Regions from separate parts of the Pseudomonas vesperimontis genome, predicted to be linked through region 1. Evidence: predicted binding sites of a transcription regulator. Region 1 holds the regulator's gene; each other region holds the start of a gene.

What was found. Region 1 encodes FliA, which starts transcription of late flagellar genes. Its sites were predicted from a motif close to CTAAAGTTTNNNNNNNNNNNGCCGNTAA; they were not measured.
Positions count from the first base shown of each region.
Region 2: WF513_RS13795 (methyl-accepting chemotaxis protein) is a predicted target of FliA. The motif match lies at 5,231-5,258, and genes of this name have one in related genera.
Region 3: WF513_RS11530 (flagellin) is a predicted target of FliA. The motif match lies at 6,698-6,725, and genes of this name have one in related genera.

Region 1 is NZ_CP149803.1:1,222,243-1,232,631, forward strand. Features, by position in the region: gene flhA (flagellar biosynthesis protein FlhA) at 1-1,032, shown strand, start outside; gene flhF (flagellar biosynthesis protein FlhF) at 1,048-2,346, shown strand; gene fleN (flagellar synthesis regulator FleN) at 2,423-3,253, shown strand; gene fliA (RNA polymerase sigma factor FliA) at 3,250-3,996, shown strand; gene WF513_RS05785 (chemotaxis response regulator CheY) at 4,091-4,465, shown strand; gene WF513_RS05790 (protein phosphatase CheZ) at 4,485-5,273, shown strand; gene WF513_RS05795 (chemotaxis protein CheA) at 5,285-7,495, shown strand; gene WF513_RS05800 (chemotaxis response regulator protein-glutamate methylesterase) at 7,539-8,642, shown strand; gene WF513_RS05805 (flagellar motor protein) at 8,642-9,382, shown strand; gene motD (flagellar motor protein MotD) at 9,395-10,264, shown strand; gene WF513_RS05815 (ParA family protein) at 10,316-10,389, shown strand, end outside.
Region 2 is NZ_CP149803.1:2,892,821-2,903,209, reverse strand. Features, by position in the region: gene WF513_RS13805 (multidrug efflux RND transporter permease subunit) at 1-2,090, opposite strand, end outside; gene WF513_RS13800 (efflux RND transporter periplasmic adaptor subunit) at 2,174-3,304, opposite strand; gene WF513_RS13795 (methyl-accepting chemotaxis protein) at 3,488-5,113, opposite strand; gene WF513_RS13790 (DUF1513 domain-containing protein) at 5,315-6,454, opposite strand; gene WF513_RS13785 (imelysin family protein) at 6,464-7,525, opposite strand; gene WF513_RS13780 (di-heme oxidoredictase family protein) at 7,536-8,951, opposite strand; gene WF513_RS13775 (imelysin family protein) at 9,131-10,389, opposite strand, start outside.
Region 3 is NZ_CP149803.1:2,418,225-2,428,613, reverse strand. Features, by position in the region: gene WF513_RS11545 (DegT/DnrJ/EryC1/StrS family aminotransferase) at 1-305, shown strand, start outside; gene WF513_RS11540 (FdtA/QdtA family cupin domain-containing protein) at 453-872, shown strand; gene WF513_RS11535 (glycosyltransferase) at 943-6,534, shown strand; gene WF513_RS11530 (flagellin) at 6,826-8,310, shown strand; gene WF513_RS11525 (flagellar protein FlaG) at 8,383-8,778, shown strand; gene fliD (flagellar filament capping protein FliD) at 8,853-10,389, shown strand, end outside.

The sequences.
Region 1 (10,389 bases):
GTCACGCCAGTGGACATGGTCGGCCTAGAAGTGGGTTATCGGCTGATCCCACTGGTTGACCGCAACCAGGGTGGTCAGTTGCTGGCGCGAATTAAAGGCGTACGCAAGAAGCTGTCCCAAGAGATGGGTTTTTTGATGCCTTCGGTGCACATTCGCGACAACCTCGACCTGCAGCCCAACGCCTACCGATTGACCCTGATGGGCGTCAGCGTGGCCGAGGCAGAGGTGTATCCCGATCGTGAGTTGGCGATCAATCCCGGCCAAGTGTTTGGCCCACTCAATGGCATTGCTGCTAAAGACCCGGCTTTCGGTCTTGAGGCGGTGTGGATCGACCCGAGCCAGCGTGACCAGGCGCAGTCGCTGGGTTACACCGTGGTGGATGCCAGTACCGTGGTTGCCACGCACCTCAACCAAGTGTTGCACAAGCATGCCCACGAGTTGCTTGGCCATGAAGAGGTGCAGCAGTTGATGCAGTTGCTAGCCAAAAGCTCGCCCAAGCTGGCCGAGGAGCTGGTACCTGGCATGATCAGCCTGTCGACCCTGCTCAAGGTCTTGCAGAGTTTGCTGCAAGAGCAGGTGCCGGTGCGTGATATTCGCACCATCGCCGAGGCCATCGCCAATGTGGCAGTGAAGAGTCAAGATCCCGCCGCGATGGTGTCGGCGGTGCGCGTCGCGCTGGCTCGTGCAATCGTGCAAAGCATTGTGGGACTAGAGCTTGAGCTGCCTGTGATCACCTTAGAACCTAGGTTGGAACAGATATTGCTCAACAGTATTCAGAAGGCCGGGCAAGGCTCAGAGGAGGGCATCCTCTTGGAGCCTGGCATGGCTGAGAAGCTGCAGCGATCCCTGGTGGAAGCGGCGCAGCGTCAGGAGATGCTCGGCAAACCAGTGATACTGCTGGTGGCCGGTCCGGTCCGGGCGATGCTCTCGCGATTCGCGCGGCTGGCAGTTCCGAGTATCCATGTGCTGGCATACCAGGAAATTCCGGATAACAAGCAGGTCACCATCGTTGCGACGGTGGGTCAGAACTAACCGAGGTTACAGGCCATGCAGGTCAAACGATTTTTCGCCGCCGATATGCGTACCGCCATGAAGCTGGTGCGTGATGAGCTGGGTGCCGATGCCTCGATCATAGGCAATCGCCGGGTTGCTGGTGGCGTTGAGCTGACGGCAGCATTGGACTACCAAGTGCCCGCTGCGCCATCGCGCCAGCCTAATCCGGCACTGGAAGCCGAATTGCGCAAAACTCAAGCGAAGATCGCCACCGCGCAGGCTGAGCTGACAACCCGTGCTCAGGTTGATGCCGGTAAAGATCGCCAGTTGTTTGGCGCGGTTGCCACTGCGCCCGTTGCTAGCTTTGCTGATGTTTTGCGCCCGGCGCGCGCGTCGACTGCCACAACGGATCAGGGCGCTCTCGATGCCATGCGCTTCGAGCTGCATGGCTTGCGCGAATTAATTGAAGTGCAGTTGGGTTCGATCGCTTGGGGGCAACTGCAAACGCGTCGCCCGCAGCAAGCCAATTTATGGCGTCGACTGCAGCGCATGGGCTTATCTGCCGAGCTGGCAAAAGCTTTACTTGAGCGCATTTCCACTATTTCCGAGCCCCGCCAAGCCTGGCGCATGCTGTTGGCGCATTTGGCTCATGCGATCAAAACACCGAAGCAGGAGCCGATGGAAGACGGCGGTGTTATTGCATTAGTGGGTCCTGCCGGCATGGGTAAAACCACCACCTTAGCCAAGCTCGCCGCACGCTATGTACTTAAATACGGTGCGCAACATATTGCCTTGGTCAGTTTGGACAGCTACCGCATCGGTGCGCAGGAGCAACTGAAAACCTTGGGTCGTATTCTTAATGTGCCCGTCACCTTGGTTGATCCAGGCCAGTCCTTGACTCAAGCCCTTGCCCCGCTGGCGCGTAAGCGGGTGGTGCTGATTGATACAGCGGGTCTCCCGGCTAATGATCCAGCGTTGCGTATGCAACTGGAAACCCTGGCCAGTCGAGGCGTTAATGCAAAAAATTATCTGGTTATGGCCTCTACCAGTCAGAGTCAAGTGCTCAAAGCCGCCTACCATAGTTACAAGCGTTGTGGTTTGAGCGGTTGCATTATCACCAAGGCCGATGAGGCCACCAGCTTGGGTGAGGTTTTAGGTCTGGCTATTAGCCAGCGTCTACCGGTAGCCTACCTAACTGATGGGCCACGTATTCCTGATGATCTGCAGATCCCGCGCAGTCATCAATTGGTCAGCCGAGCCGTTGGGCTGCAGGCGACCCAAGAACCGAGCGAGGATACGATGGCGGAGATGTTTGCCGACCTGTACCAGCAGCCCACACAGCGCGTCAGTTAAGCGCCATGCTGTTAGGTGGGACGGTACTTAACCGATCAAGTGGCTCCAGTCGACGTTAGACAAGGTGTTAGAAATTATGGGTATGCATCCCGTACAGGTGATTGCGGTGACCGGCGGCAAGGGTGGCGTCGGTAAGACCAACGTCTCAGTCAATCTGGCGATAGCTCTGGCTGATCTAGGTCGGCGAGTGATGTTGTTGGACGCCGACCTTGGCTTGGCCAACGTCGACGTGTTGTTGGGGCTGACAGCCAAGCGCACTCTGGAAGATGTGATCAGTGGCGAATGTGATCTGCGCGATGTGTTGTTGCAGGGCCCGGGTGGTATCCGCATTGTCCCGGCGGCCTCAGGTATTCAGAGTATGGTGCAGCTGTCGCCTATGCAGCATGCCGGGTTAATCCAAGCGTTTAGTGATATTAGCGACAACCTGGATGTATTGATCATCGACACAGCTGCTGGAATTGGTGATGGCGTCGTCAGCTTCGTGCGTGCAGCGCAGGAAGTGCTGGTGGTCGTGTGTGATGAGCCAACCTCAATTACCGACGCCTACGCCCTGATTAAATTGCTCAACCGCGACCACGGCATGAATCGCTTTCGCGTTTTAGCCAATATGGCTCACAGCCCGCAAGAAGGTCGTAACCTGTTTGCTAAGCTGACTAAAGTCACAGACCGTTTCCTCGATGTTGCCCTGCAATATGTCGGTGCGGTGCCTTACGATGAGTCCGTGCGCAAGGCGGTACAGAAGCAGCGCGCGGTTTACGAAGCCTTCCCGCGCTCCAAGTGCGCGCTGGCGTTTAAAGCCATCGCGCAAAAAGTTGACGCATGGCCGCTACCCGCTAACCCGCGCGGGCATTTGGAATTTTTCGTTGAGCGTTTGGTGCAACAACCGCTCGCAGACGCGGCCCTATGACAGCAGCCTCTGGACTACGTATGTATAGCAAGGCGCAGGCGCAAGACGCACAGCACCAGTTGATCGAGCGCTACGCGCCTCTGGTCAAACGCATTGCCTATCACCTGCTGGCGCGCTTACCGGCCAATGTGCAGGTTGACGATTTGATTCAAGCCGGGATGATCGGCCTACTTGAAGCTTCAAAAAAATACGATTCCAGCAAAGGAGCCAGTTTCGAGACGTTTGTGGGCATCCGCATACGTGGCTCCATGCTTGACGAGGTGCGCAAAGGTGATTGGGCGCCGCGTTCGGTGCACCGTAATAGCCGCATGGTCAGTGACGCGATTAGGAAAGTTGAGGCCAGAACGGGTCGAGACGCTAAAGATCAAGAGGTTGCGGCCGAACTAGAATTGAGTCTTGAAGATTACTACGGCATTCTTGGCGACACGCTAGGCAGCCGCCTATTCAGCTTCGACGACCTGTTGCAGGACGGCGAGCACGGCGCGATGGATGAGGATGCTGGCAGCAATCACCTTGAACCCTCTCGTGATTTGGAAGATCAACGTTTTCAAGCGGCCCTAGCAGATGCCATTGCTGGCTTGCCAGAGCGCGAGCGCCTAGTGTTAGCACTGTATTACGATGAAGAATTAAATCTAAAAGAGATTGGTGCAGTGTTGGGGGTTAGCGAGTCACGAGTAAGCCAGTTACACAGTCAGTGTGCTGCTCGCTTGCGTGCCCGCCTAGCTGAATGGCGTGCCCGCTGAATTGCACGTTAATGCTCGCCGATTTCACGATTAAAGGCGCACACAGGTCGCTGGGTGCGTTTGGGACTGTACGGAGGTCGACTTGGACAAGAACATGAAAATCCTCATCGTTGATGACTTTTCAACGATGCGACGAATCATTAAGAACCTCTTGCGTGATTTGGGGTTTACCAACACCGCCGAAGCGGATGACGGCGTAACGGCGCTGCCGATGCTGCAAAGCGGCAGTTTTGACTTTTTGGTCACGGACTGGAACATGCCTGGCATGACCGGTATCGACTTGCTGCGCGCTGTGCGTGCGGATGATCGCCTAAAAACGCTGCCGGTACTGATGGTCACGGCAGAAGCCAAGCGCGATCAGATCATCGAGGCCGCCCAAGCGGGTGTTAACGGTTATGTAGTTAAGCCGTTCACTGCTCAGGTACTTAAAGAGAAGATTGAGAAAATCTTCGAGCGCGTCAACGGCTGATGTCTGCCATGAGGGTTCTATGGAACATAATGATTCCGCTCAGGGTGATCTTGAGTCGTCCTTGAAACACAGTGCTCGCCAACTGGTAGACAGCCTTGAACGTGGCAACTTTGGTGAAGCGGTACAGCTGATACATGACCTGAACAAGGCGCGCGACCGTGGCTTGTATCATGAGGTCGGCAAGCTGACCCGAGAGCTGCATAACGCCATCGTCAATTTCCAACTCGACCCTCGTATGCCGCATGCTACCGAGGTTTCACAAATCACCGATGCCACTGAACGTTTGAATTACGTGGTGACGATGACCGAGAAAGCGGCTAATCGCACCATGGACTTGGTCGAGCAAAGTACCCCGCTGGTCAATGGTTTTAGCGATGAAGCGCATAGTTTAAGTGCTGACTGGGGGCGATTTATGCGCCGCGAGATGAGCGCTGACAACTTTCGTGAGTTGGCTAAACGGGTTGAGTCGTTTCTCGATCGCAGCGAGCGTGATGGCGCCAAACTGTCGGCCAATCTGAACGACATCATGCTGGCCCAAGATTTTCAGGACTTAACAGGGCAGGTGATTAAACGCGTCACCCAGTTGGTCACTGAAGTTGAAAGTAACCTGCTGAAACTGGTGCTAATGGCCAGCCAAGTGGATCAGTTTGCCGGCATTGAGCACAACCGCGAGATGCTCCGCGCCGAACAAGAAAAACAAAAAGAACCTTCCCATGGTGAAGGTCCGCAGATTCATGCCGATAAGCGTGAAGACGTCGCATCTAATCAAGATGATGTCGACGACCTGCTTTCCAGTCTGGGATTTTAGGAGCACGTCTTATGAGCTTCGGCGCCGATGAAGAAATCCTTCAGGACTTCCTGGTAGAGGCCGGCGAGATTATTGAACTGTTGTCTGAACAGCTTGTAGAGCTGGAAAGTCGACCCGACGATAAGAATCTGCTAAATGCTATTTTCCGCGGTTTTCATACGGTCAAAGGCGGTGCCGGGTTTCTCCAGCTCAATGAGTTGGTGGAATGCTGTCACATCGCAGAAAACGTCTTCGACATCCTGCGCAAGGGTGAGCGACGCGTCGACTCCGCATTGATGGACGTGGTGCTGGAAGCACTGGATGCCGTCACCAGTATGTTCACTGAGGTACGCGAACGTACCAGCCTGACTCCTGCTACCCCTGAGTTACTAGCCGCTTTGGCGCGTATGGCTGAACCAGGCGGCGCCGATGATAGCGCGTTGCCTGACGCGATTGCAGCACCCGAACCTGAGCCAGTCGCTGACGACATAACTGACACTGAGTTCGAGCAGTTACTCGGCTCCCTGGATAATGTGCAGGCGCCGGCGGCCAGCGCGGCCAGTGGCGATGAAATTACCGATGATGAATTTGAATCGTTGCTCGACCAGCTGCATGGTAAGGGTCAGTTTGTAGCGCCTGAAGTCGTCTCTGCGCCTACAACTCCGGCCCCTGCAACGGCGGGCAGTAACGAAATTACCGATGACGAATTTGAGTCACTACTCGATCAATTGCATGGCAAAGGCCAGTTCGCGGCGCCGGCTGCAGCAGCACCTGTTGCTCCAGCTGCCAGCGTTAAGCCTGCCGAGGCAGCGAGTGGTGATATTACCGATGATGAGTTTGAGGCCTTGCTCGATCAACTTCACGGTAAAGGTAGGTTTGTCGAGCCTGAGGTGATCAAGCCTGTTGCACCCGCACCCGCACCCGCACCCGCACCATCTTCAGCGCCCAAGCCAGCGCAAGCCCCTAAAGCTGTAGCTAAGCCCGCAGCCCCGCCCGAAGCTAAACCTGCACCGGCCAAGCCGCCAGTTTCAGCACCCTCCGCGCCTGTAGCAGAGAAGGCCTCGCCACCCAGCGAAGCAGAAACCACTGTGCGGGTCGACACCGCGCGGCTGGATGAGATCATGAATATGGTCGGTGAGCTGGTATTGGTGCGTAACCGTCTGGTCCGCCTGGGTTCCAGCAGCGGCGATGAAGCCATGTCCAAGGCAGTTTCAAACTTGGATGTGGTTACGGCTGATTTGCAAACGGCGGTAATGAAAACCCGTATGCAGCCGATCAAAAAGGTCTTCGGGCGCTTCCCGCGTCTGGTTCGTGATCTTGCCCGCAACCTTAAAAAAGAGATCAACTTAGAGCTGGTCGGTGAAGAAACCGACCTCGACAAGAACTTGGTAGAGGCGCTAGCCGACCCGCTGGTGCACTTGGTGCGTAACGCGGTCGACCATGGTATTGAAACGCCGGAAGAGCGCGAAGCGTCGGGCAAAGCACGTGGTGGTAAGGTAATCCTCTCCGCCGAGCAGGAAGGTGATCATATTCTCTTGTCGATCTCTGATGACGGTAAGGGCATGGACGCTGACGTACTGCGCGCCAAAGCCGTGGAAAAAGGTCTGTTGGATAAAGACGCTGCCGATCGCCTCAACGAGTTTGAATGTTACAACCTGATTTTTGCGCCGGGGTTCTCGACTAAAACCGAGATTTCAGATGTATCTGGCCGTGGTGTGGGCATGGATGTGGTGAAAACCAAGATCTCCCAGCTCAATGGCACCGTTAACGTGTTTTCGGTTAAGGGCCAGGGTTCGAAGATCGTCATTAAAGTGCCGTTGACGCTGGCGATCATGCCAACGCTGATGGTCATGTTGGCAAATCAAGCGTTTGCCTTCCCGCTGGTTAACGTCAATGAAATCTTCCACCTCGACCTGTCGCGCACCAACGTCGTCGACGGCCAAGAAGTGGTGATCGTACGTGACAAAGCCTTGCCGTTGTTTTACCTCAAGCGTTGGTTGATCGGTAATGCCGCTCACGTTGAGCAAGGGGAAGGTCATGTGGTGATTCTGACTGTCGGCAGCCAGCGTATCGGCTTTGTGGTTGATCAATTGGTTGGCCAGGAAGAGGTGGTGATTAAGCCTTTGGGCAAAATGCTGCAGGGCACTCCAGGTATGTCAGGTGCGACCATTACCGGTGATGGACGTATTGCCTTGATTCTTGACGTGCCGAGCATGCTCAAACGTTACGCACGGCGCATCTGATTGTTAGCGGCGCAGGTTTCTGTCGCGTCGTTTAGGAGTGTTTATGGTGGTTAAGGTGTTGGTGGTCGATGACTCCGGTTTTTTTCGTCGACGGGTGTCGGAAATTCTTTCAGCCGATCCGAATATTCAGGTGATTGGCACAGCCACTAACGGCCGCGAAGCCATTGAGCAGGCGCAAGCGCTTAAACCTGATGTGATTACCATGGATTATGAGATGCCGATGATGGATGGCATCACGGCTGTGCGTAATATCATGCAGCGCTGCCCAACGCCGGTATTGATGTTCTCTTCGCTGACCCACGAAGGCGCGCGAGTCACGCTGGATGCGCTGGAAGCGGGTGCAGTTGATTTTCTGCCGAAAAATTTTGAGGATATTTCGCGAAATCCTGAGCGAGTTAAGCAGCTGCTCTGCGAAAAAATTCATACCATTGCCCGCAGTAATCGACGCAGCCTTAGCCCGCCAACCATTGCAACGCCTGCCTCACAAGCTAAGCCGGCGGTGCGTGCTGCACCCGCGCCCGCGGCGCAGCTTCGTCCTGCTGTCGCCTCCGCGCCTACGGCTTCTAGCGCAGCGCCCAAGCGTAAGTCTTATAAGCTAGTGGCAATTGGTACCTCAACGGGCGGGCCGGTCGCGTTGCAACGTGTGTTGACTCAATTGCCGGCTAATTTTCCGTCCCCCATCGTGCTGATCCAGCACATGCCTGCCGCCTTTACTAAGGCATTTGCTGAGCGTCTCGATAAGTTGTGCCGCATCAATGTCAAAGAGGCTGAAGACGGTGATGTACTGCGTCCGGGGCTTGCACTGCTCGCGCCTGGCGGCAAGCAGATGATGGTCGATGCTCGCGGCGTGGTGAAAATCCTGCCTGGCGATGAACGCTTGAACTACAAACCCTGCGTCGATATCACCTTTGGTTCGGTCGCCAAATCTTATGCGGATAAAGTGCTAGCGGTCGTGCTGACAGGCATGGGCGCTGATGGCCGTGAAGGTGCGCGTCTGCTCAAGCAGTGCGGCAGCCAAGTATGGGCTCAGGATGAAGCCAGTTGCGTGATTTATGGCATGCCCATGGCCATCGTCAAAGCCAACTTAGCCGATGCAATCTACCCGCTGGACGATATCGGCAGGCACTTGGCGGAGACCTGTATTTAATGGATGTGCTGAGCCTTATTGGGGTCATTTTGGCGTTTGTTGCCATCCTCGGCGGCAATTACCTTGAGGGTGGCCATGTCGGCGCGTTACTCAATGGGCCAGCGGCACTAATTGTCATTGGTGGCACGCTCGGCGCAGCTTTTCTTCAGGCGCCTGTGCACTCATTTAAGCGGGCTCTGGCCATTGTCAGCTGGATTTTTTTTCCACCTCGGATAGACCTTGTAGGTGGCATTAATCGCGTAGTCGGCTGGAGTATGACCGCGCGCAAGGAGGGTTTGTTGGGCCTTGAGGCGGTGGCTGATGTCGAGGCAGACCCCTATGCGCGTAAAGGCTTGCAGCTTTTGGTCGACGGCGCTGAGCCTGAGGCCATTCGCAGCATTCTTGAAGTCGACCTGTACAACCAAGAAGGGCGAGACATTCAGGCTGCCAAGGTGTTTGAAAGTATGGGCGGTTACGCTCCAACCATTGGCATTATCGGTGCCGTTATGGGGCTGATTCATGTGATGGGCAATCTGGCTGATCCGAGCATGCTCGGCAGCGGGATTGCCGTCGCATTCGTGGCCACCATCTATGGCGTAGGTTTCGCTAACCTGCTGTTGTTACCTATTGGTAGCAAACTCAAGGCCATAGCCCAGCGTCAGTCGCGTTATCGTGAGATGTTGCTCGAAGGCATCCTGTCGATTGCCGAGGGTGAAAACCCGCGCTCCATCGAATTAAAGCTGCAAGGCTTTATGGATTGATGGGGACACGTTATGGCCCGCAGGCGTCACCAAGAAGAGCATGAAAACCACGAGCGTTGGCTGGTCTCTTATGCAGATTTCATCACCCTGCTGTTTGCGTTTTTTGTGGTGATGTATTCGATCTCGTCGATCAATGAAGGCAAGTACAAAATCCTTTCAGACAGCCTGACTGGCGTGTTCAACCAACCTGACCGTGCGATCAAACCAATACCTGTGGGCGATGAGCGCCCGCGTACCACCGAGCCGGACCGTTCGCTGGTGGATGAGGAAAGCACCCTGTCGGCTGCCGACTCACTGGAAAGTATCGCCAACAGCGTGCGTGAGGCTTTTAGCGATTTAATTCAGTCCAATCAGCTCAAGGTGAGTGGCAATGAGTTATGGATTGAGATTGAGCTCAGCTCCAGTTTGCTGTTCACCAGCGGCGATGCAGTCCCTAATAACGCTGCGTTCGATATTATCGAGAAGGTCGCCAAAATTCTGGCACCTTATGAGAACCCGGTCCATGTTGAGGGCTTTACCGATAATCTGCCGATTCAGACCGCGCAATTCCCCACTAACTGGGAGCTTTCTACCGCGAGGGCTGCGAGTATCGTGCGAATGTTGGCCATGGATGGCGTTAAGCCAAGTCGTCTGGCTGCTGTGGGTTATGGCGAGTTTCAACCCGTCGCTGATAACGCCACATTGGAAGGACGTGGGCGTAACCGTCGAGTGGTGTTGGTGATCTCGCGTAATCTAGATGTGCGCCGCAGTGTGAGTGGTGTGGGCAGTGCCAATGCCAAACCCGATGCAGCCTTGCAGCGGGCTGGCACGCAACCTGCAAAAGCTCCGCCAGCGCCGGCCCCGCAAACGGGTGCCGTCAAACCCCCGTCGCCGGCCCCATAAGGTGGCCCCGTTCTCGGTCAGGTGTATAGCTGACTCGAGAGGATGATAACGATGAGAGTCTGGGCAGTAGCCAATCAAAAAGGTGGAGTCGGTAAGACCACCACATCAATCGCCTTGGCAGGCCT
Region 2 (10,389 bases), 1.7 Mb from region 1:
TCGAAGGCCAGGTCAACGTCAAGGAAGGCAAACTTGCCCGAGGCCACGGCGCGTTGTTTGACCTTCTCCGCCACCTGCAGCAGCGACTGGTAGTCGCTGGGGGTGTTGATCACAAATTGGAAGGGCAGGCCGTCACCGGTACCCGGCAAAGAGGGCAGGTTGAAGCCGAAAATCTGCAAGCCGGCAATTTGCGACAGACGGCTTTGCACCTCCGGCAAAATCTCCATTTGGGTGCGTTCGCGCTCGTCCCATGGCGTCATCAAAAAGCCGCCGATACCGGATTGCACGCCGCTGGTGCCGTTGATCTGGAAGGAGGAGTAATACTCCGGGAACTCCTTAAAGATGGTCACGAACTCGTCGGTGTACTTATTCAAGTAGTCGAGGTTGGTCGGCTGCGGTGCATTGGCGATCATAAAAATGATGCCTTGGTCTTCCTCTGGGGCCAGCTCACTTTCGGTGAATTTGAGCAGTACGGGGATCAAGCACATCACGATTACCGCAAAAACCAACACCACTGGGCGGGTGTCGAGGGTGCTGTGCAGAGCGCGCTGGTAGCGTTGCTTGAGGCCGTTGAAGATCTGGTCGAGCTTGTGCGATAAGCCGGATGGGTTCTCGTCATGGCGCAGCAACTTGGCGCACATCATCGGTGACAGGGTCAGGGCGACGATGCCCGAGATAATCACGGCACCGGCCAGGGTTAAGGCAAACTCCTTAAACAGCGCTCCCGTAAGCCCTTCGAGGAAGCCGATTGGGGCGTACACCGCCGCCAGAGTAATGGTCATCGACACCACCGGGACGGCAATCTCGCGCGCGCCTTCAATCGCCGCATCGAAGGGGGTTTTGCCGTCTTCGATATGCCGGTGGATGTTCTCCACCACAACGATGGCGTCGTCCACCACCAAGCCGATGGCCAGCACCATCGCCAGCAGCGTGAGCAGGTTGATCGAGTAACCCATCAGCTGCATAAAAAACAGCACACCGATCATCGAGAGCGGGATGGTGATCACTGGGATCACCACCGAGCGGAAGGCCCCGAGGAACAGGAACACCACGACGATGACGATCAACACCGCCTCAAACAGGGTTTTCACCACCTCGTCGATGGACGCTTGAATAAACAGCGTTGCGTCGTAGGCAATCGACACCTTGAGGTTCGGCGGCAGCTGCGACTCAAGGTCGGGCATGACCTTGCGCACTTCCTTAATTACATCCAGCGGGTTGGCGCCGGGTGTGCCCTTGATGGCGATATACACCGAAGGCGTGCCATCAAAAGAGCTGATGGAGTCATAACTTTCTGCGCCCATTTCCACCCGCGCCACATCGCGGATCAGTACGCGGGTGTCGCCTAGGGTTTTCAGCGGGATGGCAGCAAATGCGTCGGCTGACTTGAGGTCGGTTTCGGCGTTAATGCTGGTGACCACGTACTCGCCTTTCACCTCGCCCGCGGCGGACAGGAAGTTGTACTGGCGCACCGCATTGTTAACGTCGCTGGCGGTCACGCCGTAAGCGGCCATCTTCACCGGGTCGAGCCACAGACGCATGGCAAACACTTGGTTACCGAGAATTTCGGCTTCAGCCATACCCGGCAGGGTGGCCAGCTTGGGCTGGATAACCCGCGAGAGGTAGTCGGTGATCTGCGGGTTGGACAACTCCTCGCTGTAGAAGCTGATGTACATCAGCGCCGTGGAGTCGGCGGCTTCTTTGCTCAGTACAGGGTCTTGGGCATCCTGCGGCAGCTGGTTTTTCACCTCGTTGGCCTTGGCCAGCAATTCGGTGAATAAACGGTCGCTGTTGGCGCCAATGCGCGCATAAATCGAGATGATCGACACATTCTGTCGGCTCACCGAGGTCATGTAGTCGATACCGTCGGCGCTCGCGAGGCTCTGCTGCAGCGGCTGGGTGATGTAGCCTTGAATAGTCTCGGCATTGGCCCCGGGATAAGCCGTGGTCACCGTGATCAGTGCGTTTTCCATCTGCGGATACTGGCGGATGGTGAGTTTGCTGAACGCCTGGAAGCCAAGCAGGATGATCAACAAACTGACCACGGTCGCCAGTACCGGGCGACGGATAAAGGGATCAGTAAAAGCCATAAATAAATTCCTTTGCAGCGCCGGTCACTTTGCGCCGTTGCGCCGCTGCCTACGTTGCGGGTTCGACGTTATGCAGCAGCCTGTTACTCGTCGCTCGGCTTGGCCGGTGCGTTGGCGATGCTGACATGGGCACCGTTATCCAGTTTCAGCTGGCCAGCAGAGACCACCCGCTCACCGGCTTGCAGGCCTTTACTGATGATCACTTGGCCCTCGCGACGCTCGCCCGTCTCAACAAAACGCCGTTCCACGCTCAGCTCGGCCTGGCCGTTTTCATCTTTGATCACTTGGTCGCTCTCATCTTTTTTCTCGTTGATGAGGTACACCGAGTTGCCGTAGAGGGTGAAGTTGATCGCCGTTTCCGGCACGACCACCACCTGCTCATCACCGGGCAATAGCACCTCTATATTGGCGAACATGCCAGGCAGCAATTTGTTCTCGGGGTTGGCCAACATGGCACGCACTTGCACGTTACGCGTGGTGTTTTCGACTTTGGGGTTAATCGCGCTAATTTCACCCTCAAACACTTCGCCTGGGTAGGCCGCGACCCGGAAACGCACACGCTCAGCAATGGCCAGCTTGGGCACCGCTTGCTCCGGCAGGAAGAAGTCCACGTACAGCTTGCTCAGGTCCTGCAGGGTGGCAATGGTGGTACCGGAGGCCAGGAAGTCGCCGACATCGACCTGACGGATGCCGATGGTGCCGGCAAACGGTGCCAAGATGCGTTTCTTGGCCAGTTGCGCTTGCAGTTGCGCGACGCTGGCATCGGCTTTTTGCAGGCTGGCGGCAAGGCGGTCGAACTCGCTCTTGGAGATGCTCTGGCGGTTGATCAAGCTGCGGCCGCGCTCATATTCCACCCGCGCTAACCCTAAGTCTGCTTGCGCGGTGGCCAGGTTGGCTTGCTCTACATCGCTGTTCATCTGGATCAACGGTTGTTCAAAACCGACGTTTTCACCCGAGGTAAACAGCACCTTTTGCACGGTGCCACCGACCTCAACCGTCAAGTCGACGCCTTGGAATGCGATAAGCGTGCCGATGGCCGGAATACGGCTCTGCCATGGTCGTTGTTCTGCCGTTGCAGCATCAATGCTGATAGCCGGCTGCGGTGCCGAGAACGTCTGCACTTGCTGATAAATGGAATAGCCTTTGTAGGCGGCGAGGGCGAGTACCACAACGAGTACGGCGCCGAGCATAAACAGCATGCGACGGAGCAACATATTCCGGTTCCTTGGCAAGGCGGAGAGGGGCCTGGGAATAGGCAAGTGGGGCACAGTAGACCTCGTGTCGAGGCCTGTCAAAGATTGGCATTTGTGCAAAGCGGCGGTGTAAAAAATTCCTACTGAGTCAGGTTTTAAAAAAAATGCCAGCTGCGGCTGGCATTTTTTCTTATCTAAAGCGACTTATGCACTTAGGCGTTGGGTGACCTCGTTGAGCTGGCTGGACAGTACCTGCAGGTTTCCCCCAGCACGTTCGGTACGTAGTACGTTTTCCTGGTTTGCCGTGGCAATGGCAGTGATCTCTGTGAGGTTACGTGAGATGTCTTCGGCCACCGAGGTCTGCTCCTCAGCAGCAGTGGCGATCTGCCGGTTCATATCACGGATCGCCTCCACGGCCTGAGTGATCAGCTGTAATGTGGCACCCGCCTCAGTGACCCGGGTCACGCCTTCCTCGCTGCGCTGCTGGCCGCTCTGAATGGCGCGCACCGCATTGACTGCCCCCGTTTGCACCGTATCAATGATCTGATGAATCTCAGCAGTGGATACGGCCGTGCGCTGGGCAAGGGTACGGACCTCGTCAGCAACGACCGCAAAGCCGCGTCCTTGCTCGCCCGCCCGCGCTGCTTCGATGGCCGCGTTTAGCGCCAGCAGGTTGGTCTGCTCGGCGATGCCGCGAATCACTTCCAACACTTTGCTGATACGTCCAGTGTCGCTTTCCAGGCGGCGAATCACTTCGGAGGTGTTGCTGATTTCACCGCGAATATCAGTAATGGTGCTGATGGTCGCCTGCATAACCATTTCGCCCTTACGGGCCGCGTTGTCAGCAGCATCGGCAGCGCTAGAAGCCTCGACTGCATGGCGAGCAACTTCCTGGGCAGTAGCAGACATTTCATGCATGGCTGTGGCCACCTGGTCGGTGCGCGAAAATTGTTCACGAGTGCCCTGAGCCATTAGCGTGGCAATGGAGTTGAGTTCGCCGCTGGCCGTATCTAAATCGACGGTACTGCGCTTCAAGCGGGTGAAGGTGTCTGCTAGAAAATCACGCAGGATATTAGCGGCCACGGCCAGCTTGCCCAGCTCATCCTGGCGAATGGACTCAACATGTTTGCCGAAGTTGCCCTGGCTGAGTTGGGCGATGTGTTCGATTAATTCGCGGATTGGGGTAATCAGGTTACGGTTGATTAGCCACAAGCCGAACAGCCCGATAATAACTGTGGCGCCGAGCATCAGCAGAGTGCCCAAGATAATCGTGCGATCAGCTGCAGCGTTGATCAGCGTTGCCTGCTCCAACCCCTGTTTATGCAGTTCGATGGCCAGTGCTTCCATTTGCTGAGCCGTGTTGCGGTCGATGCCTGATACCGCTTTGTCACCGATACGAAAGTCAGCGCCTGCGGCAAGATAGGCATCGCGGCCTTTGCGGTAATTCACCCCAAGTATCTGGTGCTCATTGCGCAAGTTATCGATCTTGGTTTTGAGGGTGCGGTCGTTAACTGCCAGTTCACTCAGTTGCCCCAACTGGTCCTGCACGTTGCGCTCCTGCGCCTCGAACTGACCCCAGAATTTGTCGAATTGAGCCTTGTCACTGCCCCGCAGCAAGACGTTCTTCCATTCCTGAACCTGAGTCTTGAAGTTCAGATTGGTCGCGTCAATTCGCGCCGATTTCTCTAATGGCCCGGCCAGCAGACCTTGGTAGGCCTGCATACCGTTGGACAGGAAGCTAAAGCAGGCCAGCGCCGTCACCAGAATCAGTGCCAGGCTTGCGCCGAGTAGGGCGAGTATTTGCGCACGCAAGGATGTTTTCAGGAACATGGTGATACCCCTAAATGTGGAAGGCGGGATGCCTGAGACATCAAGTGCGCCTTACGGCAAAGATTCCCCCTCGACAGCCGATCGAACGGGGCGTGATAAGCGATCACGCAAAAGTATAGATCGGCTCTGCGACGGCGTTCTTTAACATGTTGTGTATTGTGTTTCAGGCGTGCAGGTGGGGGGTAAGTTCACGCCTACCGGCTAGGCTACGCGCAAATGGTTGTCCCATAACCCTGCGGGCAGTTGCAGGGGGTGGCTGACAATGCGTGCAGGGCGGCAGTTATACAGGCGGCAACGGCCCACGCCGCTGCTGACGACAAAGCCGTCACTGACCGCACCCACGCCGGCGCAGTCGGCCACGTGCGCATCGAGGCGCAGTTCGGTGCTGTCTAAATCCCAGATAAATACGCGGTTGCCGCGCGGTGCAGTCAGGGCGAGCAGGCGCAGTTCGCTATGGATCGCCACGCTGGCGGTGTATTGGCTCATCAGCTGGCGCTGCGCTTCGGCCACTGGGAAGTGCTGAAAGGCATGGCCGGGGCGTTTAATCGCAAGCAGCGGTACGTTATCGCTGAACTCGCCCATATATTGCTGGCCGGTGACAACGGTGCCATCGCTGGCCACGGCCATATGGCGCACGCTGTTCATCTGCTCGGGCAGTTGTTCTTTACTCACCAGGCTGCCATCGCGGCGCAGCAGCACCAGGCTCGACTCCATACTGCTTAGGTTCATCTCAACGCGGCTGTCGGCCTCGGTGCGGATGCCGCCGTTGGCCACCGCCAGGGTTTCACCGTCTGGCAGCCAGAGCAGCTGATGCGGACCAATGCCGTGGGTCGACAATTCGCTGCTGCGCAGGAGTTGTTCTCCTTGCAGGCGGTAGACGCCGAGCACACCGCGACCGGGTTCAGAGGTGTCGTTTTCGGTGGCGTACAGCCATTCGCCGTCTTTGTGAAACACCGCATGGCCGTAAAAATGGCGCTGCTGGGCTGAGCGTAAGGTTTGCAGCAGGCGGCCGTCACGGGTGTCGATCAAGTAGCTCTCGGTACTTGGCCGGCGCCCAACAAACAGTGCCATGGGCAAAAACGGATGGGCGATCACATCGTGGCAGCGTTCGCCAACTGGCGTGGCGAATGCTTGGCTGCCGTCCAGCCGATAGCCGACCGCGAAATGCTTACCGGCGCTGTTATTCCGCGCCGACAGCAGCAGCGGCTGTGCGCCCCCATTAATAAGCGTCCAACCGGCCAGCGTGTTGCCGATCAATGCTGTCGCAGTGAGTGACGTGGCGGCCACTGCCGTGGCGGCCACGGCGGCTGCACTGAGGCCGAGAAAGGCGCGGCGGTTGATCTGCATGGTTCAGTCGCCGTCATGGGCGTTGAAGCCCAATTGAATGCCCAAGGTTTTCGCCAGTTCGGCTTCATGCAAGCGATGCAGAGTGCTCAAACTGTCATACAGAGCGCTGAGTTCGGCGCGGCCGGCTTCGTCACCGAGCAGTTCAGCGAGTGGGCGCTGGGCAGCCGCTAGGCGCTGACGGGTGTCGCTGTAGGCGACGTTGATACGTTGTTTTAGCGCGTCTTGATCACTGCCCAGTAGCGCTTGGATACCGTCTTGTTCGGCGCCCAGCCACATCCGTTCAGCGCTGGCTAAGCTGGCCGCGAGGTTAGTCAGGCTGGCGTTGCTGCGCCATGCTTCGGCTTGATAAGGCTGCGGCTGACCATTACTTTGCCGGCCCATGGGCGTGCCGAGTTTCTTTTTCAGTCCATCAATGGCACTGACGTGGGTGCGCAGCAATTCCGCCACCGCTTCCGGGGCTTCTGCGAAGCGCGCATTGGGGAAGTCCTTTAGCTGCGCCGCCATGCCGTCTTCACTCTGCCAGCTAGCAAGTACATCGGCCGCGAGGGTTTGCTGGTGTTGGCCAATGGCCACGAGCAGCGGGCAGTAGCGGGCTTTTTGCTCGGCGTTGTTTAGGTCAATCGCCGAATCAAACAGCAGGTATTCATAGGCAGTAAGGCCTTGCACCACGACGCTGGATGTATCCAAGTCAGCCGGGGTTAAGGTAGGTTTCTTGCTGACCAGCGCTTCAACCTGACGCGCGACCAGGTTCTTTTTGTCAGGCCAAAATTGCACCTGCCAGGCGCGGTTACCTTCCGCCAATGGGCCGAGCAACACCGGTTGTACAGCGGCCCAAGCGCTCTGCGCGCTGGCAAAGGCTTGGCGCGCTTGGGCAAGGCTTTGCTGGTTGGTGCAGAAGGCTTGGCCACTGCTCGCCAGTTGGCGGTCGGCCTCATGCCACGCACTGTAAATCGGCAGCACCACGCCATCGGTCAGCGCGCGGCTGACCTGTTGCTGCGGGTCCGCTGGGCTGCAGGCGGTGAGTGTCAGGCTGAGTAAAGCTAAGCCTAGGGGGGAGCGGTTCATCGGTGACTCCTTACAGCGAGTTCAGGAAGGCCAACAGCGCGTCGCGCTCATCAGCGTTAAATGTCAGTACCTGTTGTTTGGCGGCTTCGGCTTCACCGCCGTGCCAGGCAATGGCCTCCAGCAGAGTGCGGGCGCGGCCGTCATGCAAAAACTGGGTGTGACCATTAACTGTTTCGGTCAAGCCGATGCCCCACAGCGGTGGGGTGCGCCATTCGTTACCCGTGGCGAGGAACTCTGGGCGGTTATCGGCCAAGCCTGGGCCCATGTCATGCAGCAGCAGGTCGGTGTAGGAGCGGATCACTTGGTTGGCCAGCTCGGGCTCAGCCGCGTCCGGGGCTGTGGTGAATTTCGCGGTGTGGCAGCCCTGACAGCCGGCCTGATAGAACAGGTTTTTACCGGCTAACACCGACGGCGTATCAGCATCGCGGCGCGCCGGTACGCCGAGGTTACGGGTGTAAAACAGCACGTTGGCGAGAATGTTATCGCTGACTTCCGGTGCACCGCCATTCGCGGCATTGCGGCAGTCTGTTTGCGTTTCGCTGCAATTGTCATGGCTGATCAACGTGCTGGTCAGGCCCATGTCGTTGGCAAAAGCATCCGCATTTTGTTGATTGAGGTTTGGTTGCCCGGCCTTCCAACCAAAGCGGCCGAGCACGGTACGCTGCTCTGCGTGGTCCCAGACCTGGTTGGCGCGCCCGGAAATACCATCGCCGTTGCTATCCTCGGGGTCGGCATTGGCCAGGATGGCCGCCTCAGGAATCGCTTCCAGTAAGCCAAGGCCGATCATCGGCGGGGCGATTCGGGCCGAAAACAGCGTGTCGGGGTGCAGGGCGCCGTAGCCGAGTTGGCTGATCTGCAGCGTAGGCTTGCGCAGCTCTACCTGCAGGCCGTCAGCAAACCTTACATGCTCGCTGCTGTAGCTGACGCGCACCTTGGCTTCTGGAGTAATGCCGGGGTTGGCTGTGTCCTGCAATTGGCCGCCGTAGGTGGGTTCGGCCAGTACGCCGAGGCGTTGAATAATGGCCGCATGCTCGCTGCCAGCTGGGATCGACAGGCGCACCAGCATCGACACTGAACTGAGCGCATCCGCGGCAGGCGGGTGGCCGCGACCGTCTTTAATGTGGCAGTTCTGGCAGGCGTTGGTATTGAACAGCGGGCCAAGGCCATCGCGCGCGGTGGTGGTGGCCGGCGCGCTGACCCAAGGGTTACGGAAGAAGCTGTTACCGACGCTGAAATCTAAGCGTCTTGAGGGTGCCAGGTTAGCCGACGGCAGAGAGAAGGCATTCTGGTCAGTTTTGCGCACGGTAGCGCTGCCGGCAGACAAGGCTTCGCCGGGTTCCGCTTGGGTGAAGCGTGGAGTTTGGTCGCAGGCCGTTAGCGACAGTCCAAGGGCCAGTAATAATGCGAGGCGACACGGCGCAAACATGCATGAACATCCGCAGCAGAAAACAGTGACTAAACATTAACAGCCCGTCACTGTTTAAATAAGACGGATTTGCATTATCAATGGTGACTAAAAGCCGCAGCTATTAAAAAGCCGCGCCTCTTTGCAGGGGTGCGGCTTTTGAGCGGGCATCGCTGACGCGCAGCGAGTCAGCGTTTTGATCAGAAGCTGTGGTCAGCGGTGTCTGGATTGAGATCACCGATGCCCAGCTTACCGGCGGCCTGCTCGATGGCGCTGGTCTGTGTAACCAGTGCGGCGATTGCATCACGGACGATCTGCTGGCCATCGCTGTTGTCGGCGGCGATCAGTTGGTCGAAGTGCTGACCATTATTGGCGCTGTCGACCAGTGCCTGCAGTTTAGCTTCAGTGGCCGCGAGGTCGGCTTGCAACGTGCTGTCGGCAGCTGCGTCCAGCGTGGCCACCATCGACGACAGGCTTGGGCCGGTCAGGGTGCTGCCATCAACTTTTTTGTATTCGCCCAAGTAGACGTTACGGATGCCTTTGGCGTTGTAGAAGTGCGAGTTGTGGGTGTTGTCGCTGAAGCAGTCGTGCTCGTCTTCGGTGGAGTTGGCTTCCAGCGCGACCTTCATGCGCTCGCCGGCCAGCTCACCAAGGGACAGGCTACCCATACCAAAGAGCATTTTGCGCAAGCCGTTTTCGGCTGACTCAGCTTCAAGCTGGGCGCGGTAGTTGCTCGCGTTACCTGGCTGCCATTGCACGACCATCGCATCCAGGTCGCTAACCAGCAGGTCAGTCGCCGCTTTGAGGAAGGCACCGCGGCGCTCATTATTGCCACCGGTTGCGCCCTCACCGACCACAAAGTCGCTGGCCGGGCGCTCGCCGGCACCTGGGTTGCTGCCGTTGAGGTCTTGGCCCCAAAGCAGAAACTCGATGGCGTGGTAGCCGGTGGCGACGTTAGCTTCGGAGCCACCCAGTTCATTCAGGCTGGCGAGCAGTTCTGGGGTGATGGTGCTGGCGTCGAGTTTATCTTCGCCGACTTGGATTTCAGTATTGGCGATGATGTTGGCGCTGGCGCCCGGGTTGCCCAGGGCATATTGGTAGTCTTGGGCAACGTAATCAATCAGGCCTTCATCCAATGGCCACGCGTTCATCTGGCCTTCCCAGTCGTCGACGACGGCATTGCCAAAGCGGAACACTTCACTTTGCATGTACGGCACGCGCGCCGCCAACCAGGCAGCGCGAGCCGCGTTTAAGGTGTCGGTATTCGGGTTGGCGAGCAGGGCATCAACCGCTGCTTGCAAGGTTTTACCGGTGCTGGCGGCATCGCTGAATACGGCCAGTGCCAGTTCTGCGTAGTGGCTGACCACCGCGTTACCCGCGCGTTGATCAATCTGGCTGGTGGCCGCTGCGCTGTTGGCAGCTGGTGCGGCGGCCTGGCGGGCGGACGCTGTATCGTCAC
Region 3 (10,389 bases), 1.2 Mb from region 1:
GTAATCCACACCTGCGTTTGCCGCAAGCGCCGGCAGTTGCGAGCAGTCATGTCTGGCATCAGTTTGTGCTTCGCTGCGAACAGCGTGAAGCGCTCCAGGCTCATTTGGAGCGCAGCGGTGTGCCGAGCCTAATTCACTATCCCATTCCAATTCATAAACAGCAGGCTTACCAAGGCTTCGCCAATCTGAACTTGCCGTTGTCCAGCCAGCTGGCTGGCGAAGTACTCAGTCTGCCTCTCTATCCAGGGCTTGCGGATACTTGGATCGATCGAACCATCGACGCATGCAATGCTTTCCGTGCGTGACATGGATGGGTGGTTCAAATTTTGCTATAGAACATAAAAATCGTGGTGGTCATGTTTTTTTGACACTACGGCTGCTCAATCCCTACCGCTCTATAGATGGTCGAGAGTATGCGGAGTGGGTTCTACCAGCGTATTTGGAGCGCTTATATGTCTCTTCAGCACTGCAAGATCATCGACCTGCCGATCATTGAGGATCGTCGCGGCAACCTCACGTTTATCGAGGGTGGTAACCACATTCCCTTTGATATTAAGCGTGTTTACTACCTCTACGATGTGCCAGGTGGCTCCCATCGAGGTGGGCATGCGCACAAGGGCTTGCACCAGTTGCTGATCGCCATGTCAGGTAGCTTCGATATTTTACTCGACGATGGTCGTACCAAATTCAAGTACCACCTCAATCGCTCCTATTACGGTCTTTATATCCCGCCAATGATCTGGCGGGAAATCGACAATTTCTCCAGCGGGTCTGTGTGCATGGTGCTGGCGTCTGAACACTTCAGCGAAGACGACTATTACCGTGATTATGATCAGTTCAGTCAGGCTGCCTCTGGCAAACCCCTCGGCTAACTAAGCACGCTGCGTCTTTACCTTTGACGTTATTTCTTTCTATTCAATTGGTTCAATCGGAGTTTTCTGTATGCCCCAGTGGAGTCATCTGCGAGATACAGTCGTCAGCGCCAAGGTGGTACCTGTTCGCAGCGCTGCGGGCTGCATCGAGCTGATGGAGCTGGCCACGGCTAACTCATGGTCACCTCCTTCACTGGAAATGGTGAACTTCTCGTTGGAGCAAAGCGTCCGTAAGGCAACGCAGATTACGTTGGCGCAATACCGTGGGCGTTTTCACGATGTGCGCCTGGTAGCCGGTATGGCGGGCATTGGCGATATCGCTCATGGTGAGTACATCTGCGACGGTGTTTATGACAACCTCGGCCGAATTAATAACGCTTGGTATGAGAAGCACGGGCTGCGCATCAACGACAGTGGCGAATGCCAGTTTTACTGTGGCAAGAGTGAGCCCTTACGCGTGGCTAATGCGATCGCTTTTTTTGGTTGGGAAAACGGCAACTATGCCCACTGGTTGAGCGAAAAACTTGGGCGTTTTTACTGGATCAATCAGGCGGTGTTGCCGGATGACACTGTTCTGTTGGTAGAGGCCGGTTTGCCGAGCTCGATCATGGAGTCCCTCGCGATCTTCTGGCCGCGGGAGAAAACTGTCTGTGTTGAGTTTGGGCGCGCTTGCGACGTATCGGTTCTTCATTACTTCTCCGATACCGCCGACATCTGGGAGCCGCGTGCCGGCTACGTTTACCGAGGCGATGAGTATCATGTTTATCCGACGGCAATCGCCTGGATGGCCTGTTATGTGAAGTCTCGCTATGAAGCAATTGACGGCCAGATCAAGGCTTATCTAATTCGCCCGCCGGGTGGTAATGGTCGCACTATCGTCAATCAGCAGGAGGTGATTCGTCAGTTGCAAGCCGATGATTTTCAGGCTTTCCAGCCGGAAATCAGCGACTTTGCTACGCAGGTTCGGAGTATGGCGTCCTGCAACCTAGGCGTCCTGGGGTCGGGAGCCGCTGCCGCTAATCTGCTGTGGATGCCCCAAGGGGCAACCCTGGTCATGCTGATTCAGGACAATCCGCAGATGTGGTATTGGTTCTTCCACACCCTGGCAGCTGCAGTAGGCGTGCGCCTGGTTTACCACCCAGTACAGGGTTTGCCTGGTACCCATACGGTCGTATTTCACTGGAGTGTCGAGTTTCCGGTGAGTGAGCTGCGGCACTGGCTGGCCCAAGATGCCGTACGCCGGGAAGAACTCTCGCAAGCGCTTCCCGAGCAGCCATTGAGCGCTGAGGCGCTGCATGGCGAGTTGGCTAATCGGCGTAAACCTGCCGTGCTGGCTTCGCTATCACCAGGGCTTGCTGCGTCAGCAACCCAGGTCGATGTCACTGTGGCCGTTATGTCCTATAATAACGCCGCGTTTATTGGTCAGACTATTGATTCGATCCTGTCTCAAGAGGGTGTTCGAGTCGAAGTGCTGGTCTATGACGACTGTTCGAAAGATAACAGTCTGGCGGTTTTGCAGGGCTACGCTGACGAGCCACGCCTGCATTACGAGGTCAACGCGCAGAACCTCGGCATGACCGGCAATTACAACAAGTGTGTGGCCGCCGGTAGTGGGCGTTATATCGTTGTTTTGGGCTCAGACGATATTCTTTATCCAGGACATTTGAGCTCTCTAGTTGAAGCGCTTGATGCTAATCCGCAGGCTGCATTGGGCTATACGCAGTGTTACTGGATCGATGAGCAGGGCACGCGCACTCAGTATGCTGAGCACCCTGGGCACCGGCCTCAGTCGTATTGCGGGGGGCGTGACGAGGTCATTGACCTGCTCAGTTTCGACAACTACATCACGCCCTCGGCCGTTATGTTACGGCGCAGCGCTTTGCATTTAGTGGCCCTCTCTGAAGGCGGTATTCATCGTCACGACATGCTGGCTGGTGACTGGGAGTTGTGGGTTCGTCTGGGCCGCGTTGCTCCAGATTTCGTTTTCTTACGTCAACCCACTGTGGGCTATCGGGTTCACGAAGGGCAGATTTCAAAAAGCTTCTATGGCAGTGATCGGCCTCTGCGCGAGCATACCGAGATACTTGAAATAAGCCTTGCTGATGCGGCAACTCGCGATCGCATGATCGCCGCTGCGCAACCGATCTGGCAGCTTTATAGGCAGCGTATCGAGGCGTATACACCTGAGGTGCGAGTGCCCTTGCAGGCCCGCATCGAGGCGATCCGTAACACGCTTTTGGAAAGTGCCGAGCGTCCAGAGTTGGAGTGCCAGTTCTCGATCATTCTCACCACGTATAATCGTCCAGACCTACTCAAGGATGCTTTAGGCAGCGTTGAACAGCAGAGCCTGCGCGACTTCGAGGTGATACTGGTCAACGATAATGGCGACCCAGTCGAGTCGCTCTTGGCCGGTTATGAGTTTCCGATCACCTACCTTCGTCAGGGCTCTAATCGCGGCTTGTCTGCTGCACGTAATGCTGGCTTGAAACAGGCAAGAGGCCGCTACGTCGTCTACTTAGATGACGATGATATTTACCTGCCGAACCATTTAGCAGTCTTGGCTGAGGCGTTTGCGGCGCATCCACGCAGCGTGGTGTACACCGGTGTGGAGTACGTCAGTGAGCGCCTGGAGAATGGGCGGCGGATCGAGCAGGGCCGCAGTAGGCCGTTTGAGCATGACATCTTTGACCGCGACCGCCTGTTTGTTCAGAACTACATCCCGGTTAATACTTGGGCGCACCCTCGTGACATGCTGGATGAGGTCGGAGAGTTCGATACGGGACTGGCTGCATTCGAAGACTGGGACATGCTCCTGCGCCTGGCCACACGTTACCCGTTTGTGCATGTGCCAGTAGTTACCAGTGAGGTACACACCCGCGACCAAGCGGCTGGCAGCGATCATATGCTGGGGCGGGAGCGGAAAAACTTCCCGGAGCTCTATCAAACCTTGTATAGGCGTTATCTCGGGTCGGCCAGTGAGGCGCTGAAGCAGGGTCGTGAAGATATGCTGCAGAGTTTGGGTGTCCTGGCTGAGGCGAGCCCGGAAGATCCGGCACTGCAGCGGTGGCTCGCCGAACGCCTGCCAACGGAAGCAGAAAACAAACTGATCAACCACTACTTGCTAGAGCATGATGGCGGACCGCTGATCGGCATTATTGTGCTCGATACCGAGACGGATTCGTCGTTATTGATGCGAACCCTGAAGAGTCTGAGTGGTGAGCGTTGTCTCTATGCCACTTTGAAGATTGTGGTTCTAACCAGCAGCACTGTACCGGCCACATCAGCTTCTGATAAGTTGCACTTTATCCAGCTGGCGGGCGGGGCAATTGCCGAGCAACTAAACCAAGCTATCAGTGTCAGCGATTTTACTTGGTTCATGCTGGTCCGTGCTGGCGATGAGTTCACCCCGAGTGGGCTGATGGTCGCAGGGCTTGAGCTAACGGCCAACCCCAAGTGTCGTGCGATTTACGGCGATCAGTTGCAGCGCTTACCTGATGGCAGCCTTGGTGGTGCCTTTCTGCCTGGCTTCAATCTTGATTTGCTACTCAGCTTCCCGCTGGTTATGGCGCGCCACTGGCTGTTCCGCCGTGATGTCTTTCTGGCTGCTGGCGGCTTTGATGCGCAGTTCGCCGATGCTCTGGAGTTTGATCTTCTCACCCGCTTAATTGAAGCAGAGGGTTTGCTCGGGTTGGGTCATGTTGATGAGCCACTGCTAATCATTGACGCGCCTGCACTGCGGGATAACCCGGATGAGAGGCGAGTAATTGAGCGCCATCTTGCCCAGCGCGGTTATCAGGCGCGGGTTATTCCAGGGCTAACTGCCCGTTACCGCATCGATTATGGTCATTCGAGTACGCCGCTGGTATCGATCATCATCGCGGTTGATGCCCCTTTGGCCTGCCTGCAGCGCTGTCTGGATAGTTTGCTCGAGAAGACTCGTTACGGACATTACGAGATACTGCTCGGTGCCCATGATGGATTGGATGCCGATACTCAGGCGTGGTTGCAGGGGATTGCCAGTCTGGCTGATGCTCGGCTCAAAGTCGTTTCTGCGGGCGATATCGTGTTGGCCCAGAATCAGGCGGCTATGGCCGCTAAAGGTGAATACCTGCTGCTACTGTCTGGTGAGTCGGTGGCGGTGAGTGAGGTCTGGCTGGACGAGTTGCTTAATCATGCGCAGCGCCCTGAAGTCGGTGTTGTTGGCGGCAAACTGCTGAGCGGTGATGGCCGTATTGATCAAGCCGGTTTGCTACTTGGGCTGCGTGGCCCTGCTGGCCGGGCTTTCGCCGGTGAGGCAATGGACAGCGCGGGCTATCTGCAACGCCTGCAGGTCGATCAGAACTACAGCGCCGTAAGTGATGCCTGCCTGATGGTACGCACTGATATCTTTCGTCAGCTTGGCGGCCTGGATGTCACGCTGAGCGCATACCGCGATGTCGATTTCTGCCTGCGCGTTCGTGCTGCAGGCTACCTGACCGTATGGGCTGCCCATGCGGTGCTGATGCATGAACATGTATATCGAGAGCCTGACGTTGGCGAGCAAGACGCACTCTACGAGCGTCACCTTCCAGACATCGCGCGTGACCCTGCCTATAACCGCAATCTGGCATTGAGTGGTCGTGGTTTTGATTTGGAGAACGATTCTGGCCTGACCTGGCGACCACTGAGCTGGCGACCGCTGCCAGTAGTGCTGGCTCATCCGGCTGACCCCTTTGGCTGCGGTAACTATCGTGTGATTAAACCGTTTTCTGCGCTAAAGGATGCCGGTATGGCTGACGGCATGATGTCCATCGGCCTGTTGCAGGTACCAGATTTGGAGCGCCTTGATCCGGATATTATCGTGCTTCAGCGTCAGATCGGTGATGAGCGCTTGGACGCCATGCGGCGGATCAAGAGATTTTCGCGCGCTTTCACCATCTATGAATTAGATGATTACCTGCCCAACTTGCCCCTAAAGAGTGTGCATCGTGCCCAAATGCCCAAGGACATACTCAAGTCCTTGCGCAAGGGGCTGAGCTTTGTTGACCGGTTCACGGTATCTACGGCGCCGTTGGCCGAGGCCTTTGCCGGTTTGCATGGCGACATTCGGGTGATCGAGAACCGCTTGCCAGTGGATTGGTGGAGCGACTTGTCGGCTAAGCGCCGGCGAGGGAGAAAGCCTCGCGTAGGCTGGGCCGGTGGTGTCAGCCATACCGGCGATCTTGAACTGATTGCTGATGTGGTGAAGGAATTGGCCGGCGAAGTTGAATGGGTTTTTATGGGCATGTGTCCGGATAAAATCCGCCCTTATGTCCATGAGGTGCATCCTGGGGTCAGCATTGATCTTTACCCGGCAGCATTGGCGAGCCTGGATCTTGATCTTGCGTTGGCTCCAGTTGAGCAAAACTTATTCAATGAGTGCAAAAGTAATTTGCGCCTGCTTGAGTACGGTGCCTGCGGCTTCCCGGTCGTGTGTAGTGATCTCATCTGTTATCAGGGCGCACTGCCGGTAACCCGGGTGAAGAACAGGTTTAAGGACTGGGTCGATGCAATCCGTATGCACATCAGCGATCTGGATGCGACTGCCATGGTGGGTGACGAGCTACGCCGGCAAATACAGGAGGGGTGGATGCTTGAAGGTGCAAATCTCGAAGCATGGCGCGTCTCATGGTTGCCTGATTGATGCCGACACAGTGCTAGCGATGGTTTAGGGCAACGGTAGAAAGTGTATTTGTGCATGAAGAACAGCGATATTTGCTGTCGAGATATCGTCAATTACTCGGTTTTTCATGGTTTGGTCGCTTAAGTGTCTGTCCTGGTTGTGGAAAAAAAAACAGCACGAGCTGCTAAAGCTGCTCATAAGACCGCCGATATAAAGATCGAATGCGAACTTTATGGGGCGTCTGAGCAAAGCAGGCCCGAAGCTCGCAAGCTCAGACAAACTTAGTATCACGGTCCTTTGGAGGCAAACACCATGGCCCTTACAGTCAACACAAACGTAGCGTCACTCAACACTCAGCGTAACCTCAACAGCTCATCTAAAGGCTTGGACACCTCATTGCAGCGTCTGTCCACAGGGTTTCGTATCAACAGTGCCAAGGATGACGCTGCCGGCTTGCAGATATCTAACCGTCTGACCAGTCAGATCAACGGTTTGAACGTTGCGACTCGTAACTCCAACGACGGTATTTCTTTGGCGCAAACCGCTGAAGGTGCATTGCAGCAGTCGACCGGTATTTTGCAACGTATTCGTGACTTGTCCCTGCAGTCTGCTAACGGCTCCAACGGCGCGACTGAGCGTGCAGCCCTCCAAGGCGAAGTGTCGCAGTTGCAACAAGAACTCAACCGTATTTCTGAAACTACCAGCTTTGGTGGCCGCAAGATTCTTGATGGTTCTTTTGGTTCGCAGGCATTCCAAGTTGGAGCAAACGCTTATGAAACCATCAGCGTATCCATCGGTTCTGCTGCTACCGACCGTATTGGCGTAAACCGTTTCACCACCGACAGCGCTGGCGCTGTGGCTACAGCTTCCGGTGCAGCATTCAGTGCTACCTCGGGCAGTTCCTACGGCAGTGCCTCATTTAATATCAACTCCAAGTTGTCTGACGGTAATGTTGCGATCTCTGGCGCAGCCAGCGGTTCAGCAAGTGAAGTAGCGCGCGCAGTTAATGCAAAGAGTGATGAAACTGGTGTGACAGCAAACGCACGCACAGTTGCAACGCTTAGCGGTATCACTGCGTCGGGTACTGTATCTTTCGATCTTTCTGGTCTAACCAGTAAGTCACTTACTACTGACTCTGCTACCGTCTCTGCAGTGGTGAATGACCTCACCGACCTGTCTTCCTTGGCCGATGCAATTAACCGTGAAACTGGTAAGACTGGCATATCGGCTGTTTCTAAGGGCGATACCATTGAATTAGTAAGCTCCCGCGGTGATGCGATTGGCATCAGCAACTACGCAGGTTCTGGTGGTGCTAGTCTGCAGACGAATAGTTTCGATGGCAAAGACGATGTGGGTACTGCTGCAGCAATTGTTGCTGGTGGTGGTGCGCGTGCCGATGGCCAAGTTCAACTTGAGGCCGCGGATGCTTTCAGCGTGAATGGTGTTACTGGCGGTTTGGGAGCTGACGGCTTCAGCGAGCTTGATGCAGTGAATACCATTGATATCAGTACCGCTGCCGGCGCTCAGAGTGCTCTCGGTATTGTTAACGGTGCGATTTCTAATATCGACAGCCAGCGAGCTCAACTTGGTGCGGTGCAAAACCGCTTCGAGAACACCATCTCGAACCTGCAGAACATCGCTGAGAACTCCTCGGCTGCTCGTAGCCGGATTCGTGATACTGACTTCGCTGCCGAAACATCGGAACTGACAAAAAATCAGATCCTGCAGCAGGCTGGTACTGCGATCTTAGCCCAGGCCAACCAGCTGCCTCAGGCTGTCCTCAGCCTGCTCGGCTAAAGGTAAAAGGGCTAGACTGCGGGGGGGAGGGCTTTGCTCTTCTCCCCGTTCCCTCATTCTGAGGATAAAGTTATGGACATTAGTTCTATTCAGAATTCGTCAGCACCCACTGCAGTTGCTTCTAAGGCTGAGCGCACACCAAATTCCTCTGCAAAAAATGTTACTGCAGAGAGTGTTGAACGTAAGCCATCTGAAGCTGTAGCAACCAGCAGCATCACAAAATCTGAGAGTGGCTCCCCGGCCTCTCGAGAAGAAATCGAAGCGGCTGTAGCGACGATTCAGGATTTTGTTCAATCGGTTCGTCGCAGCTTAAATTTTTCCCTTGAAGAGGGCAGCGGGCGCGTAGTTGTTAAAGTGACCGATGCAGGTTCAGGTGATGTGATTCGGCAAATCCCTTCTGAAGAAGCGCTGCAATTGGCAGAGAATCTTTCGGAGGTTCGTAGTTTGTTGTTCAAAGCTGAAGCTTAACCAGCAGGTTGGCACAGCTTTTGACTGATAACGCCTAACAAGTGTTTTTAGTCATTATTTTGGCGAGGTGATTTATGGTCGGGATTACGGGCGTTGGCTCAGGAATCGATATCGACAGTATCGTCAAGGCGTTGGTTAACTCTGAGCGAGCTCCTAAAGAGCTGCAGCTTAATCGCCTTGAGCAAACCACCACCTCGCGTATATCGGCGCTGGGCACTTTTCGTTCGGTAGCTAATGAGTTCAATTCTGCGCTGCAGGGGCTGACTAAGCTTTCTGCGTTTCAGCGTACCTCTGTAAGCTCATCCAGCAGCAGTGTATTAACGGCAAGTGCCACTGGCTCGCTCACTGCCGGGAGCTTTAGCCTTCAAGTCCAGCAATTGGCATCCAGCAGTAAGGTGGCACTGCAATCTGTGAGTGGCCCCCTCACTGGTTCAAGCGCAGCCACCTTCAACAGCGGGTCGTTGAACATCACAGCAGGTACAGCCAGTCTGGATGTAACGATTGATGCCAGTAATAATTCTCTCTCTGGTGTCCGTGACGCGATTAACAGTGCCGGCGAGTCTCAGGGCATTAGTGCCAGTATTATCAGTGACTCCTCCGGCTCGCGTCTTGTTCTGAACTCAAGCAAAACTGGAGCGGGTAACGATATTGCCGTGGCCGTAAGCGAGGATGGTGCACTTACAGGCAGCAACTCACTCAGTAATTTCAGCTACTCAGCCAACGAAACTGCTGTGCGACTGCCTGCATTTGCCGGCGGATCAGCGGCTACTTTTAAAGAGGGTACGCTTAACCTGACATCAGGCACTGGCTCCGCGGCGATTACCATAAGCGCTGGTATGAGTCTTACTGAGGTTGTGGACGAAATTAATGCCCAGGGTGGTGCACAGGGGTTTTCTGCAGCACTCGATGGTAATGAGCAATTAGTCATACGCACAGCATCTGGTGGCGATCTTGGCGTCTCTGTAGCAGACGGCGTCACTGGGGCTGGTGATAATGATCTAACGGCCTTGTCGATTGCCAGTGGTACAAACAGTCGAGCTGTAGATGTGGCCAAGTCAGCGCTGTTCAAGGTAGATGGCATTTCCTTCGACAAAGCAACTAACACCATCACCGATGCAATCGATGGAATAACACTTAATTTGGTGAGTGCTCAGTCTGCTACTGATATTGCTGCAGGTAAAAGTGTCAATGTCACCGTAGGAGAAGATCGCGGGCTGGCGCGCAGTAATTTGCAAAAGTTTGTAGATGCCTACAATAAACTCGTTCAAACCACGGGCGAACTCACCGCAGTTGTTCAGTTAGGTGAGGGTAAAAAACCAGTTACCGGTCCTCTGTTGGGTGATACGTCAATTCGTAACCTTATGTCCGGTGTTCGCAAAGAGATGGGGCAGCTTGGAGATTCTGGCGGTATCCAGTCCCTTGCTCAGCTCGGCATAACCACCGGTAAAGATGGCAAGCTCAGCTTGGATTCGAGCAAGTTAGATTCAGCCTTACAGGGCAGTAATTATGCCAAGGCTGCAGAGTATCTAGCTGGCGAGGGCGGTTTGATGTCACGTCTTTCGGCTGTAGCCTCACCTTATGTAGGCACAGGTGGCGTGCTAGATGAGCGAC